2 linked regions of the Pseudoduganella albidiflava genome follow. The protein of the gene in region 1 interacts with the protein of each later gene in a pairwise test. Links are inferred from orthologs where the notes say so. Each region holds a gene or a part of one and is shown on either strand. Other genes may lie near its edges.

Evidence for each region.
Region 2: the proteins of serC (region 1) and selB interact in binary tests that used the Escherichia coli proteins (3 or more experiments, as listed by UniProt). The link is inferred for Pseudoduganella albidiflava from one-to-one orthologs.

What each region holds. Positions count from the first base shown.
Region 1 is NZ_CP036401.1:5,166,720-5,171,401, reverse strand. The notes cover bases 1-2,838. They hold serC (3-phosphoserine/phosphohydroxythreonine transaminase), read left to right. Parts: upstream 1-794; coding sequence 795-1,883; downstream 1,884-2,838. Other genes in these bases: pheA (prephenate dehydratase), read left to right, coding at 2,031-2,838; EYF70_RS21395 (DUF2059 domain-containing protein), read left to right, coding at 203-784; gyrA (DNA gyrase subunit A), read left to right, coding at 1-117. Also shown: more of pheA, read left to right, coding at 2,839-3,104; hisC (histidinol-phosphate transaminase), read left to right, coding at 3,132-4,268; EYF70_RS21375 (prephenate dehydrogenase), read left to right, coding at 4,258-4,682. UniProt on the Escherichia coli protein: Catalyzes the reversible conversion of 3-phosphohydroxypyruvate to phosphoserine and of 3-hydroxy-2-oxo-4-phosphonooxybutanoate to phosphohydroxythreonine. Is involved in both pyridoxine and serine biosynthesis.
Region 2 is NZ_CP036401.1:3,707,493-3,720,542, forward strand. Bases 5,120-8,119 are described here. They hold selB (selenocysteine-specific translation elongation factor), read left to right. Parts: upstream 5,120-5,668; coding sequence 5,669-7,570; downstream 7,571-8,119. Other genes in these bases: selA (L-seryl-tRNA(Sec) selenium transferase), read left to right, coding at 5,120-5,672; EYF70_RS15260 (vWA domain-containing protein), read left to right, coding at 7,863-8,119. Also shown: fdxH (formate dehydrogenase subunit beta), read left to right, coding at 1,374-2,294; EYF70_RS15235 (formate dehydrogenase subunit gamma), read left to right, coding at 2,284-2,961; formate dehydrogenase accessory protein FdhE, read left to right, coding at 3,175-4,203; more of selA, read left to right, coding at 4,200-5,119; more of EYF70_RS15260, read left to right, coding at 8,120-9,620; EYF70_RS15265 (arginase family protein), read right to left, coding at 9,664-10,545; EYF70_RS15270 (LysR family transcriptional regulator ArgP), read left to right, coding at 10,650-11,555; EYF70_RS15275 (hypothetical protein), read right to left, coding at 11,581-12,009; EYF70_RS15280 (cation diffusion facilitator family transporter), read left to right, coding at 12,234-13,050. UniProt on the Escherichia coli protein: Translation factor necessary for the incorporation of selenocysteine into proteins. It probably replaces EF-Tu for the insertion of selenocysteine directed by the UGA codon. SelB binds GTP and GDP.

The sequences.
Region 1 (4,682 bases):
GCGGAGGCCGCGGCCGGTGCCGTGGCCGATTCGGCGCCGGAGGCCGCGGCTGGCGATTCGCCAGCCGGCGATTCGCCAGCCGCTGATTCATCTGACGCAGACCCATCAGCAGAGTAAGTACAGCCCGCGGGCCCCGTCCGAACCACCGGACCGGGCCCGCGGTTTTTTGTCCCACTGGTCCCACTGAACGGATGCCCTGAACATGAAAAAAATCGCTGCAACCCTGCTCGTATCGCTGGCCTGCGCCGGCGCCTTCGCCCAGAACGCGCCGGCACCGCTCACCACCCAGGCACCGGCGCCGGACCCCAAGGCCGCCGCCGCTGCGCGCGAACTGCTGGATGCGATGAATTACCGCGCCACCACGGCAGCGGCCATGAAGCAGATGACCAACAACATGCCGGCCATGATGCGCTCGGGCGCGGAAGGTTCGATCCGCAACAACCCCAAGTTGTCGGAGAAGGAAAAGGCCGACAAGCTGGCCGAGCTCGACAAGATGGTGCCGCAGGCCGTGAACGCCGTCAAAAAAGTGCTGGAAGATCCCAAGCTGGCCGACGAGATGATGGCCGAAGTGGTGCCGCTGTACGCGCGCTACTTCACGGCCGACGAGATGAAGCAGCTGGCCACGTTCTACCGCACGCCGATCGGCAAGAAATCGCTGCAGGTGATGCCGCAGCTGATGGGCGAGGGCATGCAGGTGGGCCAGCGCGTCATCGGTCCCCGCATCAACAAGCTGATGCAGGAACTCAACCAGCAGCAGCTCAACCAGCAGCAATCGAAGAAATAAGGAGCCGCGCGTGACGACCATCTACAACTTCTCCGCCGGCCCGGCCGTACTGCCGAAAGAGGTGCTGCAGCAGGCCGCCGCCGAGATGCTGGACTGGCACGGCAGCGGGATGTCCGTGATGGAGATGAGCCACCGCGGTCCCGAGTTCATTTCGATCTACCGCCAGGCCGAGAGCGACCTGCGCGAGCTGCTGGCCGTGCCGGACAATTACCGCATCCTGTTCATGCAGGGTGGCGGTTTGTCGCAGAACGCGATCATCCCGATGAACCTGGTCGGCAGGAAGGGCCCGGGCGCCACCATCGACTTCGTCCACACGGGTTCGTGGTCCGGCAAGTCGATCAAGGAAGCCGCGCGCTACGCCAAGGTCAACGTGGCGGCATCGGCCGAAGCCAGCCGCTATACGGTGGTGCCGCCCCAGTCGGAATGGAAGCTGACGCCGGATGCGGCCTACCTGCACCTGTGCACCAACGAGACCATCGACGGTGTCGAGATCGACTTTGCGCCCGAGGTGCCGGCCGGCGTGCCGATCGTGGCCGACATGTCGTCGCACATCCTGTCGCGCCAGGTCGACGTGTCGAAATACGGCCTGATCTTCGGCGGCGCGCAAAAGAACATCGGCCCGGCCGGCGTCACCGTCGTTATCGTGCGTGACGACCTGATCGGCCATGCGCTGCCGGCGTGCCCGTCCGCGTTCGATTTCAAGAACGTGGCCGACAACGAATCCATGTACAACACGCCGCCCACGTACGGCATCTACATCGCCGGCCTGGTGTTCCAGTGGCTGAAGAAGAACGGCGGCGTGGCGGCGATGGAACAGCGCAATATCGAGAAAGCCAGGCTGCTGTACGCGGCACTGGATGCGGACGACTTCTACCAGAATCGCGTCGCCCCCCAATACCGCTCGCGCATGAACGTACCGTTCTACCTGCGCGACGAATCGCAGTACGAGGCATTCCTGGCCGGCGCGAAGGCGCGCGGGCTGCTGCAGCTGAAGGGCCACAAGTCCGTCGGTGGATTGCGCGCATCGATCTACAATGCGATGCCGATCGAAGGCGTCCAGGCGCTGGTCGATTATCTGAACGAGTTTGCAAAGCGGTAGTTCCTGCAATCGATGACGCAGCGGGACTACCGGCTGCGTTAGCCCCAAGGGCGTAACCCTGGGGTCGGACCCGCCGGGTCCGACCCCGGCATCTGCCTCGGGGGTATGCATGAGCAATCGTTTCGCTACCAGATCCCAAGCAAAACCATGACAGACAAACTGAAACCCTTGCGCGACCAGATCGATGCGATCGACGCGCAAATCCTGTCCCTGCTGAACCAGCGCGCCAAGGTCGCGCAGGAAGTGGGGCATGTGAAAGCCGAAACCAACGCCCCGGTGTTCCGCCCCGAGCGCGAAGCCCAGGTGCTGCGCAGCGTGGCCGAGCGCAATCCCGGCCCGATCGGCGATACCGAGGCGCAAACGATCTTCCGCGAGATCATGTCGGCCTGCCGCGCGCTGGAAAAGCGCGTGACCGTCGCCTACCTGGGCCCGTCCGGCACGTTCAGCGAACAGGCGGTCTACCAGCAGTTCGGCCATGCCGTCGAGGGCATGCCGTGCGCTTCCATCGATGAAGTGTTCCGCGCCACCGAGGCCGGTACCGCCGAGTTCGGCGTGGTGCCGGTCGAAAACTCGTCCGAAGGCGCCATCAACCGCACCCTCGACCTGCTGCTGCAGACACCGCTGATCATCAGCGGCGAAGTGGCGATCGCCGTGCACCACAGCCTGATGAGCAAGACGGGCACGATGGGCGGCGTGACGGCGATCTGCGCCCATTCGCAGGCGCTGGCCCAATGCCAGGTCTGGCTCAACGAGCATTATCCGCACGTGGAGCGGCGCGCCGTCGCGTCGAACGCCGAAGCGGCGCGGCTGGCCAGCCTCGATCCTTCGGTGGCCGCGATCGCCAGCGAGATCGCCGGCACCCAGTACAACCTGGGCATCGTCAACAGCCACATCCAGGACGATCCGCACAACCGCACCCGCTTCGTCATCGTCGGCCAGCTGCAGCCGGGGCCGTCCGGCAGCGACCGCACCTCGCTGGTGCTGGCCGTGCCGAACAAGGCCGGCGCCGTGTACCAGCTGCTGGCGCCGCTGGCCAAGCACGGCGTGTCGATGACGCGCTTCGAATCCCGTCCCGCGCGCGTGGGCACGTGGGAGTACTATTTTTATGTCGACATCGAAGGCCACGTCCAGAACCAGGCCGTGACGCAGGCGCTCGCCGAACTCAAGGGGAACGCCGCCTTTTTCAAGGTGCTGGGCTCTTACCCGACCAGCCTGAACTGACGCAGTTGAACCCTAGAGAGAAAATTTATGTCCAAGCAATTTGGTCCAGCGCATTTTGGCCCCGATTATGTCCGCGCGATCGCTCCCTACCAGGCGGGCAAGCCCATCTCGGAAGTGGCGCGCGAGTTCGGCCTCGACGAGGCAAACATCGTCAAGCTGGCATCCAATGAAAACCCGTTCGGCGTGCCCGAATCGGCCCAACAGGCCATGGCGAAGGCGGCAAGCGACCTGGGCCGCTATCCCGATGCCAATGCCTTCGAACTGAAGCAGGCCCTGTCGCAGCGCTACGACGTGCCGCCCGAGTGGATCACGCTGGGCAACGGCTCCAACGACATCCTGGAAATCGCCGCCCACGCGTTCGTGGAGCGGGGCCAGTCGATCGTCTACGCCCAGTACTCGTTCGCCGTGTACGCGCTGGCCACCCAGGGCGTCGGCGCGCGCCATGTCGTGGTGCCCGCGAAAGACCATGGCCACGACCTGGACGCCATGCTCGACGCGATCGAGGAAGACACCCGCCTGGTCTTCATCGCCAACCCGAACAACCCTACCGGCACCTTCGTGCCGGGCGCCGAGATCGAAGCCTTTTTGCAAAAGGTGCCGTCCAACGTGGTGGTCGTGCTGGACGAGGCCTACAACGAATTCCTGGCCGAAGAGAATCAGTATGAATCGGCGAGCTGGGTGCGCCAGTACCCGAACCTGCTGGTTTCCCGTACGTTCTCCAAGGCCTATGGCCTGGCCGGGCTGCGCGTCGGCTTCGCGCTGGCGCAGCCGCAGCTGACGGACCTGATGAACCGCATCCGCCAGCCGTTCAACGTCAACTCGCTGGCGCAGGCCGCCGCGATCGCCGCCCTGAACGACAAGCAGTTCCTGGAGAAGAGTGCGCGCAACAATGCCGCCGGCTACCGGCAGTTCGTCGAGGCGTTCGAGGCGATGGGCCTGCAGTACGTGCCGTCGTACGGCAACTTCGTGCTGGTCAAGGTCGGCGACGACCTGGCCGCCGGCGCCCGCGTCAACCTGGCCTTGCTGAAGCAGGGCGTCATCGTGCGCCCGGTGGGCAACTACGGCCTGCCCGAGTGGCTGCGCATTTCCATCGGCCTGCCGCAGGAAAACGCCGTGCTGATCGCCGCCTTGCAGAAGGCGCTGGCGGACGACCGTGCTGAATAAGATCGTCGTCTACGGCGTCGGCCTGATCGGCGGCTCGTTCGCGCGCGCCCTGAAGGCGGCCGGCGCCGTGCGGCACGTGGTCGGCATCGACCGCTCCGAAGCATCGGCACTGCGCGCGCTGGAGCTGGGCATCATCGACGAGGCAGTGGTGGGAGCACAAGCGGATGCGGCAGCGGAAGCGGCAGCCATCCGGAGTGCCGATCTGGTGGTGCTGGCTACGCCCGTCGCGCAAACCGCGCGCATCCTTGAAGGGCTGCTGCCGCATCTCGGCGCGCAGACCATCGTCACCGATTGCGGCAGCACCAAGGCCGATGTCGTGGCGGCGGCGCGCGCCGTGCTGGGTGATCGCATCGGCCAGTTCGTGCCGGGCCACCCGATCGCCGGGCGCGAGACCAACGGCCCGGATGCGGCGAT
Region 2 (13,050 bases), 1.5 Mb from region 1 along the record:
GGCGCTGGCCAAGCTGAAGTACCTCGTCATCATGGATCCGCTGGCCATCGAGACGGGTGAGTTCTGGAAATCGCACGGCGAATTCCATGACGTCGACCCGACCAAGATCCAGACGGAAGTGTTCCGCCTGCCGACGGCGATCTTCGCCGAGGAACGCGGTTCGCTGGTCAGTTCCTCGCGGGTGCTGCAGTGGCACTGGCAAGGCGCCGAGCCGCCGGGCCAGGCCAAGGGCGACATCGAGATCATGTCCGGCCTGTTCCTGCGCCTGCGCAAGATGTACCAGACCGAGGGCGGCAAGTTCCCCGACCCGATCCTGAACCTTACGTGGCCGTACGCGCAGCCCGCCCATCCGACGCCGGAAGAACTGGCGATGGAATTCAACGGCAAGGCGCTCAAGGAAATCACCGATCCGAAGGACCCGACCAAGGTGCTGCTGAAGAAAGGCGAGCAGCTGGCGTCCTTCTCGCAGCTGAAGGACGACGGTTCCACGGCTTCGGGCTGCTGGATCTTCGCCGGCAGCTGGACGGCCGCGGGCAACCAGATGGGCCGCCGCGACAACTCCGACCCGACCGGCATCGGCAATACGCTGGGCTGGGCGTGGGCATGGCCGGCCAACCGCCGCGTGCTGTACAACCGCGCCTCGTGCGACACCCAGGGCAAGCCGTTCGATCCGACCCGAAAACTGGTGGGCTGGAACGGCGCCACGTGGAGCGGTGCCGACGTACCGGACTTCAAGCTGGACGAAGACCCGGCCAACGGCATGAACCCGTTCATCATGAATGCCGAAGGCGTGGCGCGTTTCTTCGCCCGCGGCCAGATGAACGAAGGTCCGTTCCCCGAGCACTACGAGCCGTTCGAGAACCCGCTGGGCTACAACCCGATGCACCCGAAGAACCCGAAGGCGACGTCGAATCCCGGCGCGCGCGTATTCCCGGGTGATCGCGCGCAAATGGGCACGCACAAGGAGTTCCCGCACGTGGCGACGACCTACCGCCTGACCGAGCACTTCCACTTCTGGACCAAGCACGCCCGCTTGAACGCGATCGCGCAGCCGGAACAGTTCGTGGAAATCGGCGAAGCGCTGGCGAAGGAAATCGGCGTGGTGGCGGGCCAGAAGGTGAAGGTGTCGTCGAAACGCGGCGTGATCACGGCGAAAGCCGTCGTCACCAAGCGGATCAAGGCACTGACCATCGACGGCAAGGTCACGCACACGGTCGGCATCCCGCTGCACTTCGGCTTCAAGGGATTGACGAAGCCGGGCTATCTCACCAACACGCTGACTCCCGTCGTGGGCGATGGCAATTCGCAGACACCGGAATTCAAGTCGTTCCTGGTGAAGGTCGAGAAAGCTTAAGCGGGGATAAGGAAAGATCATGGCATTACAATCTTTGGACATCAAACGCATCTCGGCCACCACGGTGCAGCCGCCGGTTGCCCGCGAGCCGGTCACCGGCACGGTCGCCAAGCTGATCGACGTATCGAAATGCATCGGCTGCAAGGCCTGCCAGACGGCGTGCTCGGAATGGAACGACCTGCGGGATGAAGTGGGTGAAACCACCGGCGTGTACGACAACCCGATCGACCTGACGCCGCAATCGTGGACCGTGATGAAGTTCGCGGAACACGAGAACAACGACGGCAACCTGGAGTGGCTGATCCGCAAGGACGGCTGCATGCACTGCGAGGAACCGGGCTGCCTGAAAGCCTGCCCGGCACCTGGCGCGATCGTGCAGTACACCAACGGCATCGTGGACTTCCACCAGGAAAACTGCATCGGCTGCGGCTATTGCGTGACCGGTTGCCCGTTCGACGTGCCGCGCATCTCGAAGAAGGACAACCGCGCGTACAAGTGCACGCTGTGCTCGGACCGCGTGGGCGTGGGCCAGGAACCGGCCTGCGTGAAAACCTGCCCGACCGGCGCGATCGTCTTCGGCACGAAGGAAGACATGAAGACGCACGCGGCCGAGCGGATCGAGGACCTGAAGTCGCGCGGCTACCAGAACGCCGGCCTGTACGACCCGGCCGGCGTGGGCGGCACGCACGTGATGTACGTGCTGCACCACGCCGACCGCCCGGCGCTGTACAGCGGCTTGCGCAACAATCCTTCCATCAGCCCCGTCGTGGGTGCGTGGAAGGGCCTGACCAAGCCGCTGGCCCTGGCCGGCATGGCCGCGGCCGCGCTGGCCGGCTTCTTCCACTACACCCGCGTCGGGCCGAACGAGGTCAGCCGCAAGGAAGAAGAGGAAGCCCTGCACGATGCGAAACGCATAGCGGAGGAACGTCATGAATCATGATGAGAGCCTGAAGCACGATGAAAAACTGCGGGACAAGGAAGGCTACCCGCTGATCGAGCGGTACAAGCCGAACGAACGGACCAACCACTGGATCACGGCGATTTCGTTCGTGCTGCTGGCGGTCTCCGGCCTCGCCCTGTTCCACCCGGCGATGTCGTGGATGGCGGTGTTCCTCGGCGGCGGCCAGTGGACGCGGATCCTGCATCCGTTCATCGGCATCGTGATGTTCGTGTCTTTCCTGGTGCTGGTGCTGCGCTTCTGGCACCACAACTTCCTGGACGCCACGGACCGCCAGTGGCTCAAGCAGATGGACGACGTGCTGGCCAACCGCGAGGAGAAACTGCCCCGCATCGGCAAGTACAACGCCGGCCAGAAGCTGCTGTTCTGGGTGCTGATCGTGTCGATGGTGGGCCTGCTGCTGACCGGCATCGTGATGTGGCGCGCCTGGTTCTCGCACCTGTTCGCGATCGACGTGATCCGCGTGGCCTCGCTGCTGCATGCGTTCTTCGCGTTCGTGATCATCCTCTCGATCATCGTGCACGTGTATGCCGGCATCTGGATCAAGGGCTCGATGGGCGCCATGATCCGCGGCACCGTCACCTACGGCTGGGCGCGCAAGCACCACCCGCGCTGGTTCGAGGACGAGATGCGCAAGCGCAAGCACTGACGGCGAACTGCACGCTTGTTCGTATTCGTCTAAAATTGGCCGGGCCCGCGTGGCCCGGCTTTTTTATTACTTGTCAGAACACCGTCGGATGTCTTTCACCCAACGGCAAGGGCCGGGGTCAGACCCGCCGGGTCTGACCCCAGGGTTTGCGTTGGGGGTTGCTCTTTGCACAGTGGCCCTTTGCAATACCAAACCCGAAATATTGGAGTTATCTTGGTACAGCGACTGCTAGAACCGGGCGAGATCGAATCGCTCGACCATACCGCCATCCCCCGCCTGCTGCTGCCGCGGCCGGGCGAACTGTACGCGGCGCGCGCGGAACGGCTGCGCCAGCTGGCGCAAAACAACATCAAGGGCATCCCCGTCGACGAGGCGCTGGCCAGCTATGTCAACGTGATGGCCGAGCTCGTGCAGGCGCAGGCGGAGGTCGTGAAGACCCTGCTCCCGGCCGGCATGCCGCTGCCATCGCAGGACGGGATGCGCACGGCGCATGAACACAACATGCCGCCGCTGCCCGTGACGGGCCAGCGCCCGGAACAGTGGCGCACGGTCTTCAACGCCCTGCTCGACAGGCTGGACGCGAAGGCCGCCGGGCAACCGCAGCTGGCGGCCGCCCTGGCCGGCCTGCGCGCGCTGGATGAAGCGCGGCTGGAAGGCGCGGCCGATGCCGTGCTGGGCGAATTCGCCGAAGGCATCGATGCCGCCCAGGCGCCGTTCGTGGCGGCCGCGCTGCAGGTGACCTGGAGCGTGATGGCCGCGCAGCTCGACGAGCGCTGGGCCCAGCCGCTGGTCACCGGCATGCTGTGCCCCGTGTGCGGCTCGCACCCGGTGGCCAGCGTGATCCGCATCGGCGGCCAGTCGCAGGGCTATCGCTACCTGCATTGCGCGATCTGCGCCAGCGAATGGCATATGGTGCGTGTCAAGTGCTCGTGCTGCGAAGCCAATGCAAAGGTGGCGTACCAGGGGTTGACCGACGCGAACGCCGATCCGGTCGCCGAGAACGTGGCGGCCGCGCGGGAAGGCAAGACGCTGAACAAGGCCAACGATCCCACCCGCGTGGCGCGCGCCGAAACGTGCGACGAGTGCCATGGCTACCGCAAGATCTTCAACCAGGAACACGACTACAACGTGGACCCGCTGGCCGACGATCTCGCCAGCCTGGTGCTGGACGTGCTGGTTTCCGAGCTGGGCTATGCGCGCGCCAGCGGCAATCCCCTGCTGCGGCTGGGCTCTCCGGAATGACGGAAACCGTCGGGGAGCGCGATCCGGCACAGCCGGCGGCGGAACCGAAGCCGGCGGTACGCCTGCCGGCCGTGCACCTGCTGCTGGCCGCCCCCGCCTGCCAGCCGCTGGTGGCGCGGTATGGCCGGGAACAGACCGTGGCCGCCCTGCGTGAAGTGCTGGCCGGGCTGCGCACCGCGCTGCTGGCCGGTAGCGCGGCCGACACATCGGACGATGCCGTGCTGGCCGCGCTGGCCGCGCGGCTCGCGGCGGCCAACCAGCCGGCCCTGCGCCGCCTGTTCAATCTCACCGGCACGGTGCTGCACACCAACCTGGGCCGCGCGCTGTTACCGGACGTGGCCGTGCAGGCCGTGGCCGATGCGCTGCGCTGGCCGATGAACCTGGAATGGGACCTGGAAACGGGCAAGCGGGGCGACCGCGATACGCTGGTCGAGCAGCACCTGCTGAAACTGACGGGCGCCGAAGCCGTCACCATCGTCAACAACAATGCCGCCGCCGTGCTGCTGATGCTGAACACGCTGGCCAGCGGCCGCGAAGTGATCGTGTCGCGCGGCGAACTGGTGGAAATCGGCGGCGCCTTCCGCATCCCCGACGTGATGACGCGCGCCGGCGCCACGCTGCGCGAAGTGGGCGCCACCAACCGCACGCACCTGCGCGATTACGCGGACGGCATCAATGCCGCCACGGCGCTGCTGATGAAGGTCCACGCCAGCAATTACGCGATCACCGGTTTCACCAGCGAAGTCAAACTGCCGGAGCTGGCGCCGCTGGCTCGCGAGCGCAACATCCCGGTGGTCGTGGACCTTGGCAGCGGCACGCTGGTCGACCTGGAAAAGTATGGCCTGCCCCATGAAACCACGGTGCGCGAAACCATTGACGGCGGCGCCGACCTCGTTACCTTCAGTGGCGACAAGCTGCTGGGCGGGCCCCAGTGCGGCATCATCGCCGGGCGCCGCGACCTGGTCGAGGCCATCAAGGCCAACCCGCTGAAGCGCGCGCTGCGCGTCGGCAAGCTCACGCTGGCGGCGCTGGAACCCGTGCTGGCGCTGTACCACGCGCCGGACCTGCTGCCGGAGCGCCTGACCACGCTGCGGCTGCTGACCCGCTCCGCCAGCGCGATGCGGGCGCTGGCCGAACGCCTGTGCGGCCCCATGCAGCAGGCGCTGGGCGATGCGTATGCCGTATCGCCCGAGCCGATGACGAGCCAGATCGGCAGCGGCGCCCTGCCCGTCGACGTGCTGCCCAGCTTTGGCCTGGCGCTGCGCGCCGCCGCCATCGCGGGCCAGCCCCGGCGCGGCGATCCGCTCGGCGTGCTGGAGCGCAGGCTGCGCGCCTTGCCCGTGCCGGTGGTTGGCCGCATCGCCGGCGACACGCTGTGGCTCGACCTGCGCTGCCTGGAAGCGCCGCAGGCCGAGGAATTCGAACGGCAGCTGGCGCACCTGGCGCCGGCTCGGGGGCCGGGCGCATGATCGTCGGCACCGCGGGCCATATCGACCATGGCAAGACCACGCTGACGCGCGCGCTGACGGGCGTCGACACCGACCGCCTGAAGGAGGAAAAGGCGCGCGGCATCTCGATCGAGCTGGGCTACGCCTACCTGCCGCTGCCGGGTGGCGACATCCTCGGCGTGATCGACGTCCCGGGTCACGAGAAATTCATCCGCACCATGGCCTCCGGCGTGACGGGCATCGACCACGCGCTGCTGGTGGTGGCGGCGGACGATGGCGTGATGCCGCAGACCGTCGAGCACCTGGCCATCCTGCGGCTGCTGGGCGTGCAGCGCGGTTCCGTGGCGCTGACGAAGACGGACCGCGCCGACGAGCGTCGCATCGCCGCCGTCGAGGCGGACATCGCCGCGCTGCTGGCCGATACGCCGCTGGCCGGCGCCCCCGTGTTCCGTACCGCCGCCACGCAGCCGGGCGATCCCGGCGTGGCCGCCCTGCTCGCCCACCTGGCCGACGCGGCGCGCACGCTGCCCGCGCGCGACGACCGCCGGCTGTTCCGCCTGGGTATCGACCGCGTCTTCACGCTGGCCGGCCAGGGCACCGTGATCACGGGTACCGCGCTGGCCGGCCGCGTGGCGGTCGGCGACACGCTGGTGCTCGCGCCCGGTGGCCAGACAGCGCGCGTACGCGGCATCCATGCGCAAAGCCGCAGCGCGGCGGAGGGGCATGGCGGGCAGCGGCTGGCGCTGAACCTGGCCGGCGTGGCCAGGGACGCCATCGAGCGTGGCACGTGGGCCGTCGCCCCCGCGCTGCAGGCGTGCTCGGAACGCATCGACGCGCGCCTGCTCCTGGCGGGCGGTGCGAAAAGCGCCGTGCTGAAGGCGTGGTCGCCCGTGCACGTGCACCTGGGCGCCGCGCACCACACCGCGCACGTGGTGCCGCTCGACGAGGACATCGTCCAGCCGGGCCAGCCGGCGCGCGTGCAACTGGTGTTCGACGTGCCGGTGCACGCGGTGCCGGGAGACCGCTTCGTGGTGCGCAACGCGCAGGCCACGCAGACCATCGGCGGCGGCACCGTGCTCGATCCGTTCGGCGCGGCCCGCAAGCGCCGCAGTCCGGCGCGGCTGGCATGGCTCGATGCGCTGCAGGCCTACGTGGACAGCGGCGACGTGGCAGACCTGCTGGCGCACAGCCCGCTGGGCGTGCGCACCGCCGCGCTGGTGCGCCTGACCCAGCTGCCCGCCGATGCGCTCGCGCCGCCGGAAGACTGCCTGCGCCTGCCGCTGGGTGGCGGCGACGAGCTGTGGATCGCCCGGACCGCGCTGGAGCGGCTGGAAGGCTCCGTGCGCGACGCGCTGGCCGCCTTCCACGCCCGGCAGCCGGACGATGCCGGCCCCGAACTGTGGCGCCTGAAACGGATGGCGCAGCCGGACGCCGAGGATGCGCTGTGGCAGGCGCTGGTGGCGCGCATGCTGGCCGCCGGCACCGTCGCGCAGCGCGGCCACAGCCTGCACCTGCCGGAGCACAGCGTGGCGCTGACGCCCGAAGAAGAAGCCCTGGCGGCACCGCTGCTGGCCGCGCTGGAACGGGGCCGCTTCGATCCGCCCTGGGTGCGCGACCTGGGGAAGGAATTCCGGGTGCCCGAGGACGAGGTGCGGCGCCTGCTGCGCAAGCTGGCCCGGGCCGGGCAATTGTCCCAGGTGGTACCGGACCTGTTCTACCATCCGCGCGCGCTGGCGGCGCTGGCGAACATCGTCGCCACGCTACCGGACACGCAGGCGGCCACGTTCCGCGACGCAACGGGCCTGGGCCGCAAGCGGGCCATCCAGGTGTTGGAGTTTTTCGACCGCGTCGGCTATACTCGCCGCGTTCGCAACAGCCACCTGGTGCGGCCCAACGCGAGCTGGCCCGACCCTGCATGATGCCCGCACGGCGCGGGCCTGGCGACAATCTGCGACACGAGGAAGGCATTCTCATCCGGTGATGGGGCCGGGCTTCAAACCCGGTGAGGGGCGTCAGCCGTTCCTCTGTAAGTTCGACTCTTTCTGCCTTCCGCCATCTTCCTGCGACCGCCCCGGCCGCGGCGCGCTTTCATCCCGGTAGCCATCCCGGTTGCCATCCCGGTTGCCATCTCAGTTGCTATATGTAACGGCAGTTGACGAGGCGATGCCATTTCGGCATGTTAGCGGGATTCCACACCTTGCGAGGCATCCCATGAAAGCGCCCTTCCACCTGGTCCCGCCGCTGGCCATCGCCGCCCTGCTGGCGGCCTGCAGCAGCGGTTCGGTTCAACAGCAGCCGGCGCAGGAGCAGGCCGCACAGGATCAGGCTTCACCGCAGGTGCCGGCCGCGCCAGTGCCGCCGGCACCGCCGGCCGCGCCGTCACCGTCGGTCACGGTGGCCGGCAGCAGGGCCAACATCACGGCCCTGCGGCGCCCCATGCAGATGCCCGGCGCCTACTACCTGCCGCCCATGGTCGTGCAACAAGGCGCCAACAAGTTCCCCGGCAAGGATGCCAACAAGGCCGTGCTGGTCAGCGAACAGCCGGTATCGACCTTCAGCGCCGACGTGGACACGGCCTCGTATGCGTTCGTGCGGCGCCTGCTGGCCGCCGGGAGCCTGCCGCCGGCCGACGCGGTGCGGGTCGAAGAGATGGTCAATTACTTCCCCTACCGGTATGCCGCGCCGCGCGACCCGGCCCGGCCATTCGCGATCGGCACCGGCGTCGTGCCGAGCCCGTGGCAGGCCGGCAACCAGCTGGTGCACATCGCCGTGCGCGGCTACGACATCGCCGCCGCAGCCCGGCCGCGCGCCAACGTGGTGCTGCTGGTCGACGTGTCGGGCTCGATGGAGCCGGCCGACCGGCTGCCGCTGCTGAAGCAGGCGTTCCGCCTGTTCGCCCAGCAGCTGCGCGACAACGACACCGTGGCCATCGTCACCTACGCCAACGGCACGGGCGTGGCGCTGGAACCGACCACCGGCAAGGACAAGGGCAAGATCGCCGACGCCATCGCCGCCTTGCAGGGCGGCGGCGGCACGGCCGGCGGCGCGGGACTGCAGCGCGCCTATGACCTGGCCAAGCGCCATTTCGATCCGAAGGCCGTGAACCGCGTGATCCTGGCCACCGACGGCGACTTCAACCTCGGCATGAGCGACCCGCGGCAACTGGAGCAATTCATCGCCGGCCAGCGCAAGAGCGGCGTCTACCTGTCGATTCTCGGCGTCGGCGAAGGCAACCTGAACGACGCGCTGATGCAGCGCCTGGCCCAAGCCGGCAATGGCAACGCGGCCTACATCGATTCGCTGCTGGAGGCGCGCAAGGCGCTGGGCCAGGAACTGGGCTCGACCATGTTCCCGATCGCCAACGACGTCAAGCTGCAGATCGAGTTCAATCCCGCGCACGTGGCCGCGTATCGCCTGGTCGGGTATGAAACGCGCATGCTGGACCGGCAGGACTTCAAGGATGACAAGGTGGATGCGGGCGACATCGGTGCCGGCCATACGGTGACGGCGATCTACGAGATCACGCCGGCGGCCGCCGCGGGCAAGCTGGTCGATCCGCCGCGCTATGCCGGCAACGGGACGCGCAAGGCCGCCGCGCCGGAGCGGAAGGCCGGCAGCGATGAACTGTGCTTCGTGAAGCTGCGCTACAAGCTGCCGGGCGAATCGGCCAGCCGGCAGATCGATCACCCGGTGCGGGCCACGGCGCGTGCCACGCTCGACGCCGCGCCGGACGACCAGCGCTTCGCCATCGCCGTGGCGGCGTTCGGGCAAAAGCTGCGCGGCGAACCGCAACTGGCCGGCATGGCGTATCCGGACATCGCCGCGCTGGCCAATGCCGCGCGGGGTGCCGATCCGGACGGCTACCGTGCCGAGTTCGTGCGGCTGGTGCAGATGGCCGACACGCTGGACAAGGTGGGCCCGCAAGCGAGCCATGGCGCGCCGCGGCCGCACGCCGCCATCGCCCGCTGATCCACCGCGCTACTCCGCTGCACTACTCCGCTGCGCTGCCCGACTATCCCGGGCCGGCTATCCCGAGGAAGCTGTCCCCGGCCGCGCTGGCCGGACCTGGATGGCCGGGCCTTTGCATCCGCTCGACCAGCGGCGCGACTGCCCGCAGCAAGGGCGCCGGCGAGACCGGCGGCCCGCCGGCATGCCAGGCATCCTGGAATTCGGCGATCTCGACACCGATGACTTCGCCCCGCGCAATCGCCACGCAGGCATCGCGCAGGTCGTCGAGGCCGAGCCCGTTCGCATGCACGTAATCGGTCGGCACGATGCCCGGTTCCAGCACGTCGCAGTCGAGGTGCACGTAGACCGGCCGGCCCGCAATGGCGTCGGCCAGCCGCGCCGCCAGCCCGGGTCCCGGCGGCACGTGGCGTACGGCCCCCGATGCGATCAGCTCCACTTCGAACGCATCGAGGTCGCGCTGGCCCACCAGCACGATGGACGACAGCGCAATGCCGGCGCCAAGTCCGGACTGCCACAAGCCCGCCGGTCCCGACAGGGCAAGCCCGCCAAGATACCCCGAGCCTGTCGATACCGGCGTGTTCAGGTCCGCATGGGCATCGAACCACACCACGCAGGCGTCCGGACGGTACCTGCCGACGATCGGCAGCGTGGCCAGCGACACGGCGCAACGGCTGGTGGCCGACAGCGGACGTTCGCCGGCGGAAAAGATCGACTCGAAGCGCCGCTGCAGTTCGCGCAGCGCCGGCAGGGCGGAGTCGAGTTCAGTGCGCCAGCCGGCCGACAGCGCCCTTGCCGGCTGGCCGACCGTGCAGGGGGCGATCCCGAGCATGTCGCCCAGGCAGTTGGCGATGGCCATGGCGCCGGGAATGGCGAGATCGTTGTGGTCGCCGGCGCGGCCCTGGAATACGGTCAGTGCGATGGTCATGGTGGATCCGGATTGGTCATGGAAGCGCTTGCACGCCGACGGAGCTTGACGCACTTACGCGGCTTAGCCAAACTTGTTATTCTTGGGATCGACAAGTTTTGCTAATGCCCCACCTGAACTCCGCCCAGCTTGCCGCATTCGCCGCCATCGTGGCAGGCGGCAGCTTCGAAGCGGCCGGCCGTGCGCTGCACGTGACCGCCTCGGCCATCAGCCAGCGGCTGAAAGCGCTGGAGGACACACTCGGGCAGGTGCTCGTCGTGCGTGGCACGCCGTGCCGTGCCACGGCCGCCGGCCAGCTGCTGCTGCGCCATGCGCTGCAGGTGTCGACGCTGGAAGAAGAACTGCGCTTGCGGCTCGGCATGCACGGCGCAGAACCGGCGCGGCCCGTCCGGCTGCCCGTTGCCGTCAATGCCGATTCACTGGACGGCTGGTTCGTGGAGGCGGCTTCGGCGTGCTGCGCGCACGGCGGCATCGCACTGGATTTGCGTGTGGAAGACCAGGGACATTCCGCCGCGCTGCTGCGCGATGGCGAAGTGATGGCCGCGATCAGCGCGTCTCCCGCCGCGACGCAGGGATGCTCGGTCGAGTACCTCGGCAGCATGCGCTACCTGGCACTGGCGGCGCCGGCATTTTGCAACCGTTATTTCGCGGCAGGCGTGGATGCCGCGACGCTGGCGGAGGCGCCCGTGCTGGTCTACAACGCCAAGGATCGCATGCAGTGGGACTTCATGGCGGCGCATGGCGGCAGCCCAGACGAACCGCCCGCGCATTTCGTGCCGTCGACGCGGGCCTTCGTGGAGCTGGCGGAACAGGGCCTCGGCTGGGGCATGATCCCGGAACACCTGGCCCAGGCCAATGTACGTTCCGGCGCGCTCGTGGAGATCGTGGCCGACCGGCACATCGACGTCGGGCTCTACTGGCATCGCTGGCAGATCGCGTCAACCCCGCTGGCGACGCTGAGCGAAGCGGTCCGGGACGCGGCGCGGCGGCACCTGCGCGCGCCAGCGTGACGCGCTACCGCGGCGCAGCCACGGCTTACTTCTTGCCGCTCTTCGGCGCCTCGTCCAGCGCGCGGCGCTCGACCGGGTTCACGTAGGCTTCCGACGGCTTAATCTCCATCGCGCCTTCAGCACCAAGGTCGCCGTTGCCCGCACCGATCCCCGTGGTGGCCGTGGCGCTGGAACCCGCGCCGACGCGCTCGCCGGTCATCGAGCCGCCGCTCGTGTCGACCTTGCCCGCCTGCCGCGCGGTGGGCGCATTGCGTGCCTGGCCGGCGTTCTTGTCCGCCTGCTTGCTGGAGTTGCGCTGCGCCGTCGCCGTCTTGCCCGGGGTGGCTTCGGTCGCGGCCTTGTTGTCCGACTGTGTCTGCGGCGGGTTGGCCATGTTGCTGACGGAATGGCTTTGCGCCGAAGCGGCGCTGGTGAATGCCAGGGCGGCGACTGCCGCGATCAGGTGGATGTGCATGATGGTCTCCTCGGGCGACTAGCCCTGCAATGCTCCGGCAAGATGCCGAAATGACACTTCCATTCTGCCATCCTGCTCAGCAATAGCCTGTAGGAGAAGGCCGCGTGTGCAAGTCGGTTCGCGACCCACGCGCCACCGCGCACGCGCTCCGGGCACGCGTGCGCAGCCGAACAGACGCGGCGGCGCCGCCTTGCCATCCTGCATGGCTTGACCGGAGAACGCCCATGACAGACACCACGCACCGCAACGACACAGCCGCCGGAACGGGCGCGCCCGCAGCATCAGCCCAGGCAGGACAGGCAGGACAGACCCCTCAGGCCTCGCGCACGGGTTCGCAGAAAGTCATCTACGCCGCCATCGTCGCCAACCTCGGCATCGCCACCGCCAAGTTCATCGTGGCCGGCATCACGGGCAGCGCCGCGATGGTGGCCGAAGGCATCCACTCGGCGGTGGACACGGGCAACGAGCTGCTGTTGCTGCTGGGCGAGCGCCGCAGCACCCGTCCCGCCGACCGCAAGCATCCCTTCGGCTATGGCAAATCGCTGTACTTCTGGGCGCTGATCGTCGCCCTGTCGGTGTTTTCGCTGGGCGGCGGACTGTCGATCTACCACGGCGTGGCGGCCCTGCAGGCCCCGCCGCCGCTGGAAGACCCGCTGTGGAACTACGTCGTGCTGGGCGTGGCCGCCGTGTTCGAAGGCTACAGCTGGAACGTCTCGCGCAAGGCCCTGAACGCCGTGCGCAAGCCGGGCACCACGCTGTGGCAGGCGGTTCGCGCCAGCAAGGATGCGTCGGTCTTCACGGTCTTCATCGAGGACACGGCCGCGCTGCTGGGCATCGCCATCGCGGCGGCCGGCATCGCGCTGGGCCAGTACTTCGGCAATCCGTACTTCGATCCCGCCGCGTCGATCCTGATCGGCGTGCTGCTGGTCGGGGCGGCCTTCATGCTGGCCCGCGAATCGGGCGGCCTGCTGGTGGGCGAGAGCATCGACCGCGACCAGCTGGCCGCCCTGTACGCGCTGTTCCGGCGCGAGCAGGCGCTGG